Regions from separate parts of the Providencia sp. PROV208 genome, predicted to be linked through region 2. Evidence: predicted binding sites of a transcription regulator. Region 2 holds the regulator's gene; the other holds the start of a gene.
The links. The regulator LexA, encoded in region 2, represses DNA repair genes until DNA is damaged. The targets are predictions, from matches to a motif close to TNCTGTATGTACATACAGNA.
Positions count from the first base shown of each region.

Region 1: the regulator LexA is predicted to act here: its motif matches at 5,094-5,113, upstream of PR766_RS11390 (DinI-like family protein).

Region 1 covers NZ_JAMPNS010000014.1:1,089-9,222, reverse strand. Annotated here, with positions in the region: gene PR766_RS11435 (transcriptional regulator) at 1-97, opposite strand, end outside; partial or broken gene arsH (arsenical resistance protein ArsH) at 183-871, shown strand; gene PR766_RS11425 (CatA-like O-acetyltransferase, family 1) at 1,171-1,806, shown strand; gene PR766_RS11420 (DUF2767 family protein) at 2,099-2,305, opposite strand; gene psiE (phosphate-starvation-inducible protein PsiE) at 2,479-2,889, opposite strand; tRNA gene PR766_RS11410 (tRNA-OTHER) at 2,950-3,027, opposite strand; partial or broken gene ymcF (cold shock small protein YmcF) at 3,536-3,709, opposite strand; gene cspE (transcription antiterminator/RNA stability regulator CspE) at 3,666-3,878, opposite strand; gene PR766_RS11395 (hypothetical protein) at 4,142-4,375, opposite strand; gene PR766_RS11390 (DinI-like family protein) at 5,163-5,444, shown strand; gene PR766_RS11385 (hypothetical protein) at 5,933-6,730, shown strand; gene PR766_RS11380 (hypothetical protein) at 7,476-7,889, shown strand.
Region 2 covers NZ_JAMPNS010000017.1:24,289-32,422, reverse strand. Annotated here, with positions in the region: gene PR766_RS13815 (fimbria/pilus outer membrane usher protein) at 1-890, opposite strand, end outside; gene PR766_RS13810 (fimbrial protein) at 984-1,562, opposite strand; gene zur (zinc uptake transcriptional repressor Zur) at 2,519-3,037, shown strand; gene lexA (transcriptional repressor LexA) at 3,263-3,880, opposite strand; gene PR766_RS13795 (diacylglycerol kinase) at 4,019-4,393, opposite strand; gene plsB (glycerol-3-phosphate 1-O-acyltransferase PlsB) at 4,518-7,022, shown strand; gene ubiA (4-hydroxybenzoate octaprenyltransferase) at 7,099-7,953, opposite strand; gene ubiC (chorismate lyase) at 8,028-8,134, opposite strand, start outside.

The DNA.
Region 1 (8,134 bases), on a different contig from region 2:
CACAGACGCATAGTTCTCCCGACTCCTGAAGAATCATGACGATGGCGAGCCGGGTTTCATCCGACAGGATTTTGAAAAGCTGAACAGGTTGTAGCATTTTTCACTCCGTTCCCTTTAGAATATACATATGGTAAATCATATGTGTTAAATTTGAAATCATCCGATATCTCCGGAGTAGAAAAATGGAACATTTTCCAGCTCTAAATAGTGAATACTTTGATCAACACATCGCCGAGCGCCTGCACATGCACGAGCCGCCGCGGATTCTGATCCTATATGGCTCAGCTCCTACAGCCGCTTTGCTGCGGAAGAAGCTGGTCGTCTGCTGACAGCGATGGGCGCAGAGGTAAAACTCTTTAACCCCTCAGGTTTACCCCTGCCGGATGATGCGCCAGATACGCATCCTAAAGTCACCGAGCTGCGCGGTCTGGTCAGATGGTGTGACGGGATGGTGTGGAGTTCTCCGGAACGGCACGGTGCTATGAGCGCAGTTATGAAGGCGCAGATTGACTGGATACCCTTAAGTGAAGGCGCGGTTCGTCCTTCGCAGGGCAAAACACTTGCAGTAATGCAGGTCTGCGGCGGTTCACAGTCCTTCAATGCTGTGAACCAGATGCGTATTCTGGGTCGCTGGATGCGGATGTTTACGATCCCCAACCAGTCCTCTGTAGCCAAGGCATGGCAAGAGTTCGACGATAACGGACGAATGAAACCTTCTTCGTGGTATGACCGCATCGTCGATGTAGCCGAGGAGCTGTTTAAAGTCACGCTGCTGCTTAAGGGACAAACCGATTATCTTGCAGATCGTTACAGCGAGCGAAAGGAGAGCCATCAGGAGCTTTCATCCCGTGTAAATCAGGACAAAATATAACTTATGTTTTTCGTGAATCCATACTGACTGAGCTTAATAACGTCCGCTATTGGCACACAGCAGTTAAATTCCTGACGCTGAAAGTCTGCGGTGAGCGAAGTGCGGACGTTTTGATGACAAGCTGGATGGTTTTACCCCATCTAACTATTCATTAGGCATATCGAATCACTTTTGTTGATCTTTCATACTTATACTAAGAATGGATTTTAGGAAATAAATGAGCTGTTAAAAATTGATATACCAGTACAGAAAAATGACTATAATGCATTGAGGAAAATAATTATAAATAATAGATAAATATGAGCGGATATAAAATAATAGATAAAGAAAGCTGGAGTCGTACTGACCATTATAATTTCTATAGAAAATTTGATAACTCATGCTTTAATGTATGCATATCTGTAAAAGCACAAAAATTATATGACTTTTCTAAAGAGAGAGGTGAATCTTTTTTTCAACTTTGCCTTTTTTCAATTCTTCGTGCCGCAAATTCGATCCCCCAATTAAAGCAAAGAACGCTAGGTAATGAGGTCATTGAATATAATGACATTAATGTCATGACGCCAATAATGACTAAAGATGAAGGATTTCGACAGGTAATGTGCGAATCAACTCCTCTTTTCACCGATTTCAGATCACAAATCAACGGAAAAATAGAAGAGGTTAAAAATGCCAAGGCTGGTCCAATGATTGTTCAAAATGAAGATTTCTTCTGTGCCAGCTGCCTTCCCTGGTTGCACTTTGATTCTATAACTCATGCAGAGTTCCATTTTGGAGCCGCTGTTCCGACGCTGACGTGGGGGCAACTGAAAGATGGAGTCGTTCCAGTGGCGTGTAAATTCAACCATGCTTTCGTTGACGGTCTTCATGCGAGCCGTTTTTTTGCGTGTATTGAAGATAACTTCGACAACCCTGATTTACTTTATATTGAATGAAAGTAACTGTTACTTGAAAAATTTATGAGTAATCATTTTGCGATGACTGCTTCTGGCACAAAGCTGATGGATACCAAAACTTAAAGGTTTACTCTGAATAAGTACCTTATTATAACTTTTTTAGAACAACATTATTTTGTGTTAAGGGGATCAGATATCGCTTCGCATCATTTCCCATGACGCAGCAGTATATAGCTATATTAATCATCTGATATTTATGACATTATCATTAATATTCTATCTTTTACATAGCAAAAATAGAGGTTTTTAAGTCATTGATAATATATAGAAATTAATTCGTTCGTCTAGAATCCATTAAATCAATTGCAATGGCATATATGGTTATCATTTGTTTCTCTTGCTCACTTTCTTTTTGCTCTTTTAAGATCGCAGATATGCGCTCTCCAGTAATGTTATGCTTTGACTCATTTAGCAACATAACAGCCCGACCAACTACTTGGCATATTCGCATATAAATTACATCTTTTTCCGTATCCATAATCACCTCTGAGTATTCTCTCAACAGTATCACTTAGTTAACGTAATTCCCAGATAAGATTTGTATAGTTTTACTATAATTAATTTTTCTGTAAAAAACTCAATGAATTCATTTAATATTTTTCATATTCAAACATTTTCTGATTTTTAGTTTATTAATTATTTTATAAAAAATCATTCTTTGGGCTTTAACCTATCAGCATTAGAAACATATAGAGCAAAAATAAGTACTAATATTGATATAGAGTAAATAATAAAGAGTTGTGGATCTTTATGCTCAACTACTATTAACCTAATTACTGCAGTAATTGCAATATAGATAAAATACTGTAATGGAAAATGATAGTTAGATTGAAAATATTTAATAATCAATGCAATGAACTCAAAGTATAAAAAATAAACAATAAGACCATCTACTAATAAATAAATTGATATGGAATCATTAGCTGTAAATAATAACCCTGCTAATACAACAGTTTCTTTTATTAAAAAGGCTATTAATATAACAGCAAGTAAAAGTAATGCGGCACTACTAATCCACTGTAATATTCTACAAATCAATTTGGATTGACTTAGTCCTGACATGATACACCCACAGGATATTAATCCTTTGATATTAAATAGTAATATCCTTAATTAAGGAAATGGACCACCATCGAGGCATCGAACCTCGACTCTTAGAGTTAATAAGGCTAAATACTCTTCCAGTTGAGTTAATGGTGGGAAAAAATCATTTAAATAAATTAACTACATATGAAGTAATCAAAATTAATATCCCTACTAATATAATTACTACAAATATATTTCCTGAATATATAACAATACGTCGATAAAGAGGAAACCAGTTCACAGAATACACCTTATGAGTTAATTGTTAGAAAACACATACCCATTACCAAGCTTATTTAATGATGGCGTATCAAAGAAATAAATTGCACCAAGGACCGCTATAGTTAACACAGCCAAAATGAGTATGTTCTTATAAATAGTTACAACTAAACACTGAACTGTTTGCTTTTTCATTAGTATACCTTGGGTAAATATCCCTTGGATACCACATTTATTTTTAGATAAAAGCTTGCGGATGCAAGATTTGCTATTCATAGCAATGAGGTATGATTATTTCTTAACCTTAACACATCCATTTAAATAAATACGATTTAAATAAAAAAACCTCGTTGTAACGAGGTTTTAAGTGCTATCGAAATATTAATCAGCAAACTTTTGCTTTCATAGAGCTTTTGCAAAAAATGCATTTAGCGCCATGTGGATTATTTACTGAAATATCAAACTGTGAGGTTCTATATTGAGATCCACTACAGCAAGGACATTTAAAGTACAGATAGACTTTTATAGTGTTTTTAAAGCGCCACCACTTGTCCTGCAGCAGGACCTTTTGCACCATTTTCAATGGTGAATGAAACTTGCTGACCTTCAATTAAAGATTTGAAGTTATCACTCTGAATTGCAGAGAAATGGACAAATACATCTTTAGAGCCATCAGCTGGAGTAATGAAACCAAAACCTTTATCGTCGTTAAACCATTTTACTGAACCAGTCATTGTATTAGACATAGAATTTCCTTTAATTTTTTAAGTTTGCCATAAGGCATATTAGGTTTGTTTTTTATTTTTACTTATGGGAATTAATTAGAAGGAATTCGCAATGAAGGGTATCTTAGATAACGCTAAATGGTGAACGACTTTAAACTGACTAGCATAAATAGGCCTGTACTTCCAAACCACTTAAACCATTAGGCCACACAAACACAATAATAGCAAATTTTATATTTCACTCTTTTGTCAGAAGAGCTTACTATTGATAGTATAAATGCAGATTAAAAAGCCATATTTAGCGATTTATTTGAATACGTTATACCACTATTTATACAGCTAGAGCATATTTTTACAACTTCATAACCTGATTTTTTAGCCATTTTAATTGCTTGCATAGCATTTAAAAAGTTACCCAGATAAAATCTATTTACAGCTATAGGCATATTCTTACATCCAATCTTATGCATTTTATAACTACCCTGTGGTTCCATCATTGTCTGAATGTAATAGTTCATTTTTTCTCCATTAAGCTATACCAGAGGAAGCACACTAACAATCCCCATCATCGATGATTTTAAACCACTGTTTTCAGAGGCTAAATACCTTTTATTTCCGTGATCTGCAGAATAGTTTTACATCCAGTATACAAGTGAAAATGCAGCTAACAGTAATACAACTATTATTAAAGCATTTCCTGCAAGTGATAAAATGTTTCGGTACAATGTAGATAAATTCATAGGTAGTCCCTTAGGAATTACTTCCCTTGGATACCGCATCTATTTGTTAGATAAAAGCTTGCGAAAGCAAGATTTGCTTTATAGCAATGAGGTATGATTATTTAATGTACTATAACATACTATCTATACATTAACTTAATTAATAATTTTATAAATAAAAACATTAAGTTAGGAGGTGTTTTATTTAAAAAACTCTAATAATTAAAATGCTTACTCACTATACATACAATTGATAACAATTTTTTATTATCTTTTTACTTTTAGCTAATCTTATTTTTAGAAAATAAATTCTATATTTATATTTTATTCATGCGCTTAATAATAACTTAACTTATTGATTCATAATTATTTAAATGGCATTACCTCTTAGTTTTATGTCATTTTCAACTATCATTTAACCTCTTGATTTAACGATATTCTTTAAATGGTTTTGGGGAAGTCGTTTTCTTAGCCATAAGATAAATTTTACCTTATTTCTTGACCTCCATTAACATTTTACTGTATATAATCACAGTTATTATTTAGCTGTTTTTATATACAGTATTTTATGTAAGGAGAATGTACGATGGTTACTATTAAAGTTCGCTTCGCTGCAAGTATGAAAGGCAAGTTACCCATGGGGACTTTCGATGCATTGAAAAATGAAATAACAAAAAGATTGAGTCCCAAATATCCCGATTTAAACATCGATATCAACTGGAGTTCTCAAACTAATGTATCTATTGATGGTCTTGGAAAGAACGAAAAGAAAACCTACATCGAAGAAACGCTGGAAGAAATATGGAATGATGGGGATTGGATGCCTGAAATGAAAGAAACCGAGGAAGTGGAGTATTTCGATAAATGATCAGAGTGCGCCAACCACTCGAGCTGGCTGTATTAGCTCAGATTTAACCTGATACAGCTACGGTACAGATCTAAACCTAATCTGACAGGCAGCTTTGTGCCAAAAGCGGACATCACGAATACTATGGAACACTAGAATTAAACCATCTCCCAGAAAGATTCGTGGTGTAAAGTTGAAATCTAACGCATACGCTATGTGGGCAGCAAACAATATTCAGAAAAATTTAAACTTGAAGCCGCAAAATAGTTCACGGAAAAGGGCGAACTCTACCAATAGAATGATTGGTGAAATATTGCTCGTTAGTGATTCTATCTCTAATGATGTAAATTAACTCATTAATTTGAAGGTAATTTATGGGCTAAATATAGCAATTAATAATTTTATTTTCTGGTATTTTTATAGCGATATGAATAACTATCAAATAGCTAGAATTATCAAACTTCATAATTACTAATACACTAATTTTAGTAAAAATCATGGCGAACACAATGAAAACCAATAATCTTATTTTATTCACAGTCTTATCTTTGAGTGTTTCATTCATTCAAAATGCGATTTCAGCAGGAAATCAAGAATTATTCTCACTATCAGAAATTTGCAAAGCAGGATTATCTGTCGTCTATGATAGAGATATTGATACAATGCATTCGACCTCGGTTTCAAATAATATTAATAGAATTAAATATATAAGAAACCAAGATGGCAAATCATTTTCATATCTGTGCAGAAAAGAGTCATTATCAAGACTAAGCTTCTTCGATGAAAATCTACCGAATGCTCGTTGGTATGGTGCTGATCTGGCTGAACCTCAGGTATTTTTCTCTATGGCAAACAATATACTAACAATCAGAGATGTTGTTGACGGAAGAACATTAAAAACATATTTTTTTAATAAAAGCGATTTTATTCACAATGAGGAAATAACTAAGGGTGAAGTGGATAAAATTAATATCTGGCTAGATGAATATATCCCAAAGAAAATTATAAATTCAAAGAGTTGGAATGTTAAATATATGGGTGTAAAACATACGATGGATAACCCAGTTAATACTTACATGCTGAGTTTTAATACCACAGACAAAAAATTACTAACCCTTGAAAATGCAGATATAGATGCAATTGCTTTTGAAAAAAACATATCAAGAATATCTAATTGGAAGAGTTTTTTTTGTACTGAAGATATTTCTGATTTTATGATTAAGCATGAAATTGATGTGCTGCACTCAGAAATATCCAATGATGGAAAAACACAATTTATTGCCACATGCTTTAAAGGTAAATACTAATATTTATTTTAAGGTGGTATGAAGTGGTCTACAAAAATTGGTCACAGTTTTAGAAGTTTTCCCGAATTATACTGGCCTAACACATTCAGACAGCATGAGGCTTATCTGGATAATTGCCAGAATTTTAGTACTCTTATAGCGATATAGAAATGACGTCTGCATTGTGTAATCGAACTCTGTTTATCGGGGGCTTTCTTAAGGCACATAGGTTGTATCTTGGAGTGTGTATTAGGTGGTGATTAGCTAGATAATCAGTTCCCAGTAGATCAACATGTGTCAATGTTAGTCATGTCTTCATTAGTTATGCTAGAACTTCCGCTTTTCGCTCACAGCGGACTTTATGCTCGATGAATTCGCCCGCTCTTTGCCGGGAGCGGAAGTTGCTTAATTTACCCTGAATCAAACAATAAGGGAGCAGGTCAAGTTTTCGATTGTTCTGTCAGATGTTTCCGCATCAATGCATTTTGTAGTGTCACTCCACGACACGACCTGCCGGACGGCTCACGTAAACACTCTTGCCTACCCGCAATAATGACGTGGATGTGATCGCCCTGGCGCCAATACTTGGCGACGTTGACGCTGGGTAACGAGAAACTGGACAAGGTTGTGGCCAAAATGATCGAGATCGGGGCATCGGTCAAATAAATGAAAATTTCTTCTGCAGGCTATACCTCTTTTGCTTTCTCCCAGGTTTTCGCATGGATATACTTAATATCCTTCAATGCCCATAACCACAGGAATAATAATGAGTATTCAGCGACGTGAAGTGTATCTGGTTTTGAAACAACTATCAGATGGCCGGTTGTTTTATGTGGAAGGATTGAGAAGCGCCCGCAATTATTTTTTTGATGGCCATGTTCGGGTGCTCACTTCCCCGGCTGGTTCAGCGAGCTTTATTGAGTTCGAACCAGGTGAACGCCCTATGCAACTTTTCCATATGCTAGATAAAGAAGGTACTCAATGGCAAGCTGCTTTCCATGATTTCGGCTGCTCGCCTGAATTTGGAGAACCTAAACTGGAATACGTCATATTTGTTGGCGCTTATTCCGATGACCGCGAGCGTACCATTGAGTTGATGAATATGGGCATGACTCATGCGTGGGAAATTATTGAGGGCAAGTGCGAACTGCGTGAAGGCGAGTTTGAAGCAGAATGGTAACTGACACATCGACAAATCTTGAACTCTGGACGGTCTACGATAATCCCATAGACTTCCCGGGCCAGTTCATGGCCCGTCGGTTTGACATAACCAGTGCGCCCAGCCACCTGGCCAGACCTTTGAGCAAATCTGAGAGCGCTTCGACCGCCAGGGTTACATCTGGCTGGCGCGCAAACCCGGTGACGATCTGGTGATCGTTGGCACCTTCCTGCGCTGATTTAAATTTTGTTATATCAGGCAGTTTT
Region 2 (8,134 bases):
TCCTGTTTAACTATGACTGTCGCATTCGTTTTTGCAACACCAGAAATTTCAGGAGCATAGCCTTGTAAACGAGGTGGTAGCATAGCTTCATTGGTTTCGAGAGTTGCACCAATAAAACGAATACTATCAAACAGATTTGATGTTAAATATTGTTCACCTAATGTCAGGCGAGCACTCATCGAGCGAATGGCTCTATACGCATATAACTGGTTCCAAGACCATGATTTACTGCCTTTATTCAGCTCACCATTTTGTGTTTGCCAGTCAGCACGCAAACGCCATGCTCCGATGTTTGCCCCCATAGTCCCCGTGGCCGTCAGACCTGATTTCGTTCCTTTATCGCCGGTTTGTTTATTAACAACGCGTCCTGTCGCGTTATAGTCAATAAATGCGCCCATAATCCCGTCATCCCAACGTGATGGTGGGTCCCAATCAGGGTCTGAATACTCCATGTAGGCCTGAGGAATATTGAACTCTACAACGTTCTTCGCCAAATCCCCTTGAATTGTCATATCGGGAACAGAACGAATATCCAAACATTTTCCATCATCTAGCCATTTGACTTGGCTATCCCATTCCTTTTTTAATCCCAATAGCGCATAAATTTCAGGGGTAACACATGCCAATGAAATTTTATCGTCGTAATTAGGATTAAAAAATGTGATAGGTTGTTCCATAGAAACCTTAGCGCGGTTGACTTCAATCGCTAAAGAGTAGTCTCCAGGTGGGACATAATTGGCGTGAGAAAATTTACTGAAATCGACGTTTTCTTTACCGTCAGAATCAATGAAGTCGGTGTTAAAATCAACGGCTTCTTCAGAGAGTGCAACCATTGGCGTTAACATTAAAAGCATTAATTTTGTAATTAGATTTAGTTTCATGCTTTTCATTAACTGCGCACCTATAAAAACAAAGACAATGAAAATAGTTTGAAAAATATGGCGTATGACTACGCCATATTTATTCTCTATAGAAACTTACTGTTATTGGTAAACAATTTTGAAGTTAGCGACAGTGTCAAAACGACCTGTTGTTGCTTTCTTAGTTGGGTCTTCGTTACCTTTAACGTATGCAGCGAAGTGCAGAGTAGTTTCTGAACCGTCACCATTGTTTAACGCATAACCGTCACCAGTACCTGGGAATGCTTTACCAAATTCAACAACTTTGTCAGCACCGTTAGTGATTACGATACCTGCGTTTTGAACTTTACCGCCTAAGCCCAGTAAGTCACCAGTGAAGCCTTGGAAACCGTTTACTGTTGAACCAGTAAAGGTGATTTTTGCGTTTTTATAAGTTTCAGTTGAGCAGTTTTTCAGAACGATATCGAACGTTTTGCTATCTGAACGGAATTGGTTTGAAGTCAGTTCGTGCAATGCGATTTCGCCGAATTCAACTAATTGCTTCAGGTTGTCAGCGTCGATTGAACATGGAACATCATTGATGAAACCAGTAAAACGAATTTCACCTTGTGAACTTTCTACTGGGTCAGCAGCTAAAGCAGCACCAGAAACGCCAACACCTAAACCTAAAGCTAGAGTTAATGCTAATTTATTCAGTTTCATAAAAGTTTTCCTTTGAATGAGTAGGAACTGCTATTTCTCTTTCCTGTTTCTACGATGCAGAATTAAGTTTCTTTACTTAAGTAGTGCGCCCTTGAAGATTCCTCTAGCTTTCCTACTTGATGAATTTCATTCAGGTTAGAGATTTTTTTATATAAACAAGATCCATCTCATCTATGTGATTTAAAAAACAGAAATCATTGAGCCAACATTCTCACTTCCAAATTAATTATTGATTCATTCATTAATTAATTAAAATTGATATAGAACACTAAATGAATTCTGATGACTACCTTGTGATATTTTCTGATGTCAATTCTACATATGTGATATATGTTGTCAAAAAACACCCAAATAGAGAGTTAGCTTGGTTTTTTATATCGAAAAACCGACATAAACAAGCTTTAAACATTAAATGAGTAAGCAAACTTGAAGAAATAATAAATTACTTAGAAAGATTTATATGAAGACTTCATTTTGTATTTATAAAAATTTCAAAATATTGCAAAAACCTTATAATTATAAAAATCTATATTTATATTTATTTACAAACTAATAACCCAATAAAAGGAAAATTTATTAGATTTAACACCCAAGAATAGTCACCTTTACACAAGTAATTGCTATATAAAAAACAGACGGTAAGATAAGTCTTAATTAAAATATGCATCAAGCAGTAACCATAAATTTCAATATTTGTTTTTATTTGGTTAAATAGATCGTCAATTTATTAACCAAAATGTAGCAATTAGAGTTTTATTTAAAATAAAAAAGCTGACCATTTAAATAAGGTATCTGTTATTTATTAACCATACGTTTATTAAAGTTAAAACTCTGTATTAATTGTAGGGAAAATTGTTTATTCCATAAACATCATTTCAAACGCAACAGGAGCCGAAGTTATGATAAACTAAACAGTAATAAACATTTGAAGCGCTATTTAGGTGGGGCCAGACAAGATGACAATAATCAGTGAAGATATGCTGCTTACGACGGCCGAACGTATTTGCCAGTCTCGAGGTGTTCGTTTAACTCCACAAAGAGAAACGGTTTTACGACTAATTGCACAGCAACATGGGGCGATTAGTGCCTACGACCTTCTTGATTTGCTGCGTGAAATAGAACCTCAAGCTAAACCCCCTACTGTTTACCGCGGCTTAGAGTTCCTAATGGAACAAGGGTTTATCCATAAAATTGAATCCACAAACAGTTATGTGGTCTGCCACCATGTGGATAATCCAAGCCATATCTCAGTGATGTTGATTTGTGATAATTGTGGGAATGTGACGGAAAGTGATTGTACAACCATAGAAAAGGCTATTAGTACGCTTGCTGAAGAAAATCATTTTCATCTCAGGCATACCGTTGTAGAAAACCATGGTTTATGTCAAAAATGCGTTGAAATCACCAGTTGCCAAGATCATGAACATTGCGATCATGACCATCAGCCCCCATCTAATCCAAAGAAAAAACCGTAAAAAACCTATCAGCAAAGGTTAATAAGATTAACGTCTCGCGCCATAGCTATAATAGATAACAACCTAATGGCAGAGGCAATAGATAGATAGATAGATAGAGCGAAGTGAATAAGAGTTATATGGCTATATAAAAAGAAAAGCCTATATAAACGGAAGAACAATATAAAGAAAAAACACCCGATAAAAAGAGATATTGAGTCTGCTACCAGACTCAATCACTCATCATCAATGCCAATCGCTATTACGGATAACCCCAACAGCTAACCCTTCAATAGTAAAATTCTGTTCGCGTAAATCAACAACGATTGGCGCAAACTCAGGGTTTTCAGCAATCAATTCAACGCGATTGCCTTGTTGTTTAAAGCGCTTAACGGTGACTTCATCCTCGATACGAGCCACAACTATTTGTCCATTATGGACATTCTGAGTTTTATGCACCGCGAGTAAATCACCATCCATGATGCCGATATCCTTCATCGACATACCATTCACACGCAATAAAAAATCCGCATGAGGTTTAAATAACTCTGGGTCAACTTGGTAGTGACTTTCAATATGTTCTTGTGCAAGCAATGGTTCGCCGGCGGCGACACGCCCAATCAGAGGAAGCCCTAAATCTTCGGTTTCTTCTTCTAACAACAGACGAATGCCTCTGGAAGCTCCAGAAACAATTTCAATAACCCCTTTACGAGCTAAGGCTTTTAAATGTTCTTCTGCCGCATTAGGCGAACGAAATCCCAAACTTGCTGCTATTTCAGCGCGTGTTGGTGGCATGCCCGTCTGCGAAATGTGGTCACGCACCAGATCGTAAACTTGCTGCTGTCGAGCTGTCAGTGCTTTCATCCCGTTCCCCTGTTTGTTTATACAGTCAAACTGTGAGTATATACAGGTAAATGGGGATTGGGAACTGTTAAATTAGCCAAAATCTGTAATTTATTGCTGAATTCTTTGCTTTTTCTCTCTTTTGTTATTTTTAGACTATTAAAGTGCGAAATAACGTTCCCAGAGAACGGTAGCCCAAATAAATAACGCCAATCCAATGGTGACAAAGACCGCAGCGGAGCCAATATCTTTTGCTCGGCCCGATAATTCATGATATTCCGTGCCAACACGGTCAACAACGGCTTCAATAGCGCTGTTTATTAACTCGACGATCGCGACTAAAACCACTGAACCTATCAGTAAAATTCTATCAATTTGGCTAATGTCCAAGTAAAAAGCTATAATTATCGCAATGATAGCAGCAACCGCTTCCTGCCTAAATGCGGCTTCATTCACCCATGCTGCCTTTAAACCCTTAAGGGAGTACCCAGCTGCTTTGATAACTCGCGTGAGTCCCTTAGTTTGACTTGCCATATTTTTTCCTTAATTTTTAAACAATAATCAACTTTTGCAGTCAAAGTGAATTATCGATAACAGATCTAAACACTGCTTTCTGATATGATTGCGCAGCATTACTAACAAGAGGCTATAATCGTTTATGTCACTATGGCGTAAAATATATTACAACACGTTGAATTTACCACTGAAATTATTGGTAAAAAGTAAACTAATTCCAACGGACCCGATAACAGAGTTGCAGCTTGATCCAAACAAGCCAACGCTGTACGTTTTGCCATATCACTCAAAGTCCGACCTTCTCACGCTTCGCCAACAATGCTTAGCGATTGGTTTACCTGATCCTCTCGTGGATAACGACATCAATGGCACCCAGCTCCCTGCCTATGTGTTCATTGATGATGGTCCGCGTGTATTCCGTTACTACTCTCCAGATCCACGTAAAGAGTCAGTAAAAATATTCCATGCGTATCTTGATTTGCATAAAAATAATCCAAATCTAGATATTCAAATGCTGCCAGCATCGGTCATGTTCGGGCGAGCGCCTGGACGCGAAGGCCATAAGCCTGCACCCCTGAAATTACTAAACGGTGTGCAAAAATTCTTCGCCGTCCTTTGGTTAGGGCGCGATAGCTTTGTGCGTTTTTCACCCAGTATTTCACTGGGTCAAATGGCGCAAGAGCATGGTACCGACACGATTATTGCCAATAAACTCGCTCGTGTGGCGCGTATTCATTACTCTCGCCAACGTTTGGCGGCTGTCGGTCCAAAACTGCCTGCACGTTATGAGCTTTTTAATAAATTGCTTTCTTCTAAAGCGATTGAAAAAGCCGTCGAAGATGAAGCTCGCAGCAAAAAAATTCCATTACAAAAAGCCCAGCAAAATGCCGTGGCGATGATGGAAGAGATCGCCGCTAACTTCTCATATGAAGCAGTACGACTCACTGACCGAGTTTTAGGTTGGACATGGAACCGCTTGTATCAAGGGATTAACGTTCAGCATGCTGAACGTGTTCGTCAATTGGCTCAAGATGGTCATGAAATTGTCTATGTGCCGTCCCATCGTAGCCACATGGACTACTTGCTGCTTTCATATGTTCTCTATCATCAAGGGCTGGTACCACCGCACATTGCAGCTGGTATTAACCTCAATTTCTGGCCAGCAGGTCCCATTTTCCGCCGTTTAGGGGCATTCTTTATTCGTCGTACGTTTAAAGGCAATAAACTCTATTCTACCGTATTCCGCGAATACCTCAGTGAGCTCTTTGCTCGCGGCTATTCGATTGAGTACTTTGTGGAAGGTGGACGCTCACGTACAGGTCGCTTGCTGGAACCTAAAACCGGTACCTTGTCGATGACCTTGCAGGCCATGTTACGTGGAGACTCTCGCCCTATCACTATCGTCCCTATCTATATTGGATACGAGCATGTGATGGAAGTGGGAACTTACGCGAAAGAATTACGTGGCGCGGAAAAAGAGAAAGAAGGCTTCTTCTCGATGGTACGTGGTTTACGTAAGTTACGTAATTTAGGTCAGGGCTATGTGAATTTTGGTCAGCCAATTTCGCTCACCCAATACTTAAATAATCGCGTACCTAATTGGCGTGAATCCATTGACCCTATTGAGCCTCAGCGCCCAACTTGGTTGAACCCAACGGTCAGTAGTCTGGCTGATAACATTATGGTGAATATCAATAATGCGGCAGCCGCTAACGCGATTAACTTATGTTCAACAGCACTGTTAGCGTCGCGTCAACGTTCACTGACCCGCGAACAACTGATTGAGCAAATCGAATGCTATCTGCAACTACTGCGTAATGTACCTTATACCGCAGATGCAACGACGCCGAACAAAACGGCAGAAGAGCTTCTCGAACACGCATTGCAGATGAATAAGTTTGAAGTCGAAAAAGATAGCATGGGGGATATCATTATCCTGCCTCGCGAAAATGCCGTCTTAATGACTTACTACCGTAACAATATCCATCATTTACTGGTTCTGCCATCATTGATAGCCAGCATGGTGCTACACCATGAACGTATTAGTCGTGAAGAAATCCACCAGCAAGTTGGTCTGATTTACCCATTCCTGAAAGCTGAACTCTTTATGCGTTATGACACTAACGCACTCGTCAGCACTGTGGATACATTGATTGATGAGCTGAACAGCCAAAAGTTGATCTGCCTGAAAGACGATAATATGGTGGTATTAAATCCTCGCCGTATTCGTCCTTTACAGCTGCTGGCAGCAGGTGTTCGTGAAACACTGCAACGTTATGCCATCACGCTATCATTACTCAATGCAAGCCCAGAAGTCAGCCGCAATACATTGGAAAAAGAAAGCCGCATGCTCGCGCAGCGTCTGTCCGTTCTACACGGTATTAATGCCCCTGAATTCTTTGATAAGGCCGTGTTCTCGACATTGGTCGATACACTCAAAGATGAAGGGTACATCGATAATAACGAGAACGATATTTTCTCTACCAATGCGAAAAAACTGTATGCAGTGCTTGCCCGCTTAATGTCACCGGAAATCCGTTTGACCATTGAAAGCGTGAGCCAAACTGAAGAGCTTTCAGCACCGAAACCGGCACCAATAAGCACACCGGAAACGACCGAATCAAGCTCAGAAGTACCGAAAGAGTAATCTCACAAGTCAGCGAGACGCACCAACAAAAAAGGGTAATGCATTTGCATTACCCTTTTTTTATCCATTTCACTGATTAGAAATAGCTGACAACCATACCGAAAAACAGAATTAAACCGACATAGTTATTATTCATAAACGCTTTAAAGCACGGCGCTCGTTCCCGGTTCACCATCAATTGCTGCTGATAAACAAACAGCGCAGCGGCTAGCACTAACGAACCATAATAAACCATGCCTAAGTTAGCCAATGAGCCAATCACCACCAGCAAGCCAACCATGACAATTTGTAGTAAACCAATAATCAGCTTGTCATATTGACCGAACAAAATCGCCGTCGATTTCACGCCAATTTTTAAATCATCGTTGCGGTCAACCATCGCATACTGGGTGTCATAAATCACTGACCAGATAATATTCACTAAAAACAGTAACCAACAAACTAATGGTAAGGACTCACTAACGGCTGAGAATCCCATCGGGATTGACCAGCCAAATGCAGCCCCCAATACGACTTGAGGTAAATGGCTCACGCGTTTTACAAACGGGTAGATCCACGCTAGCGCTAAGCCTGCGACCGATAACCAGATAGTCATGGTATTCAAACTCAATACCAATAAGAAAGAGAGCCCCACCAGCGCAGCAAATAGGATTTTTGCTTCTTTTTCCGTGACATCACCGCTAGGCAGTGGTCGGTGTTTGGTTCTTTCTACGTGCCCATCGAAATTACGATCAGCAAAATCATTGATAACACAGCCTGCGGCACGCATTAAAAATACACCTGCCGTAAAGACAATCAGGATATGCAAACTTGGCGAGCCTTGGGCCGCAATCCACAGCGCCCAATAGGTTGGCCACAGCAATAAGAGTGAACCAATAGGTCTATCAATACGCATTAAACGGCTGTATGCATGCCATTTACTTAGCGCCATACTTCCCTCCACGTTGTCGTGCTCCTTTATGCTTCTATTTTACCCATAAACGTCATTTGAATTATGTTAGATAGTTATCTATATGCAGGTGATTCAGGTAAAAATATTTCGGTTAATAATAATGGTTTTTGGGACAGTCTAAGTAAGGAACGGCGAACCCAGCGGTCAGCACTGGTGCCCA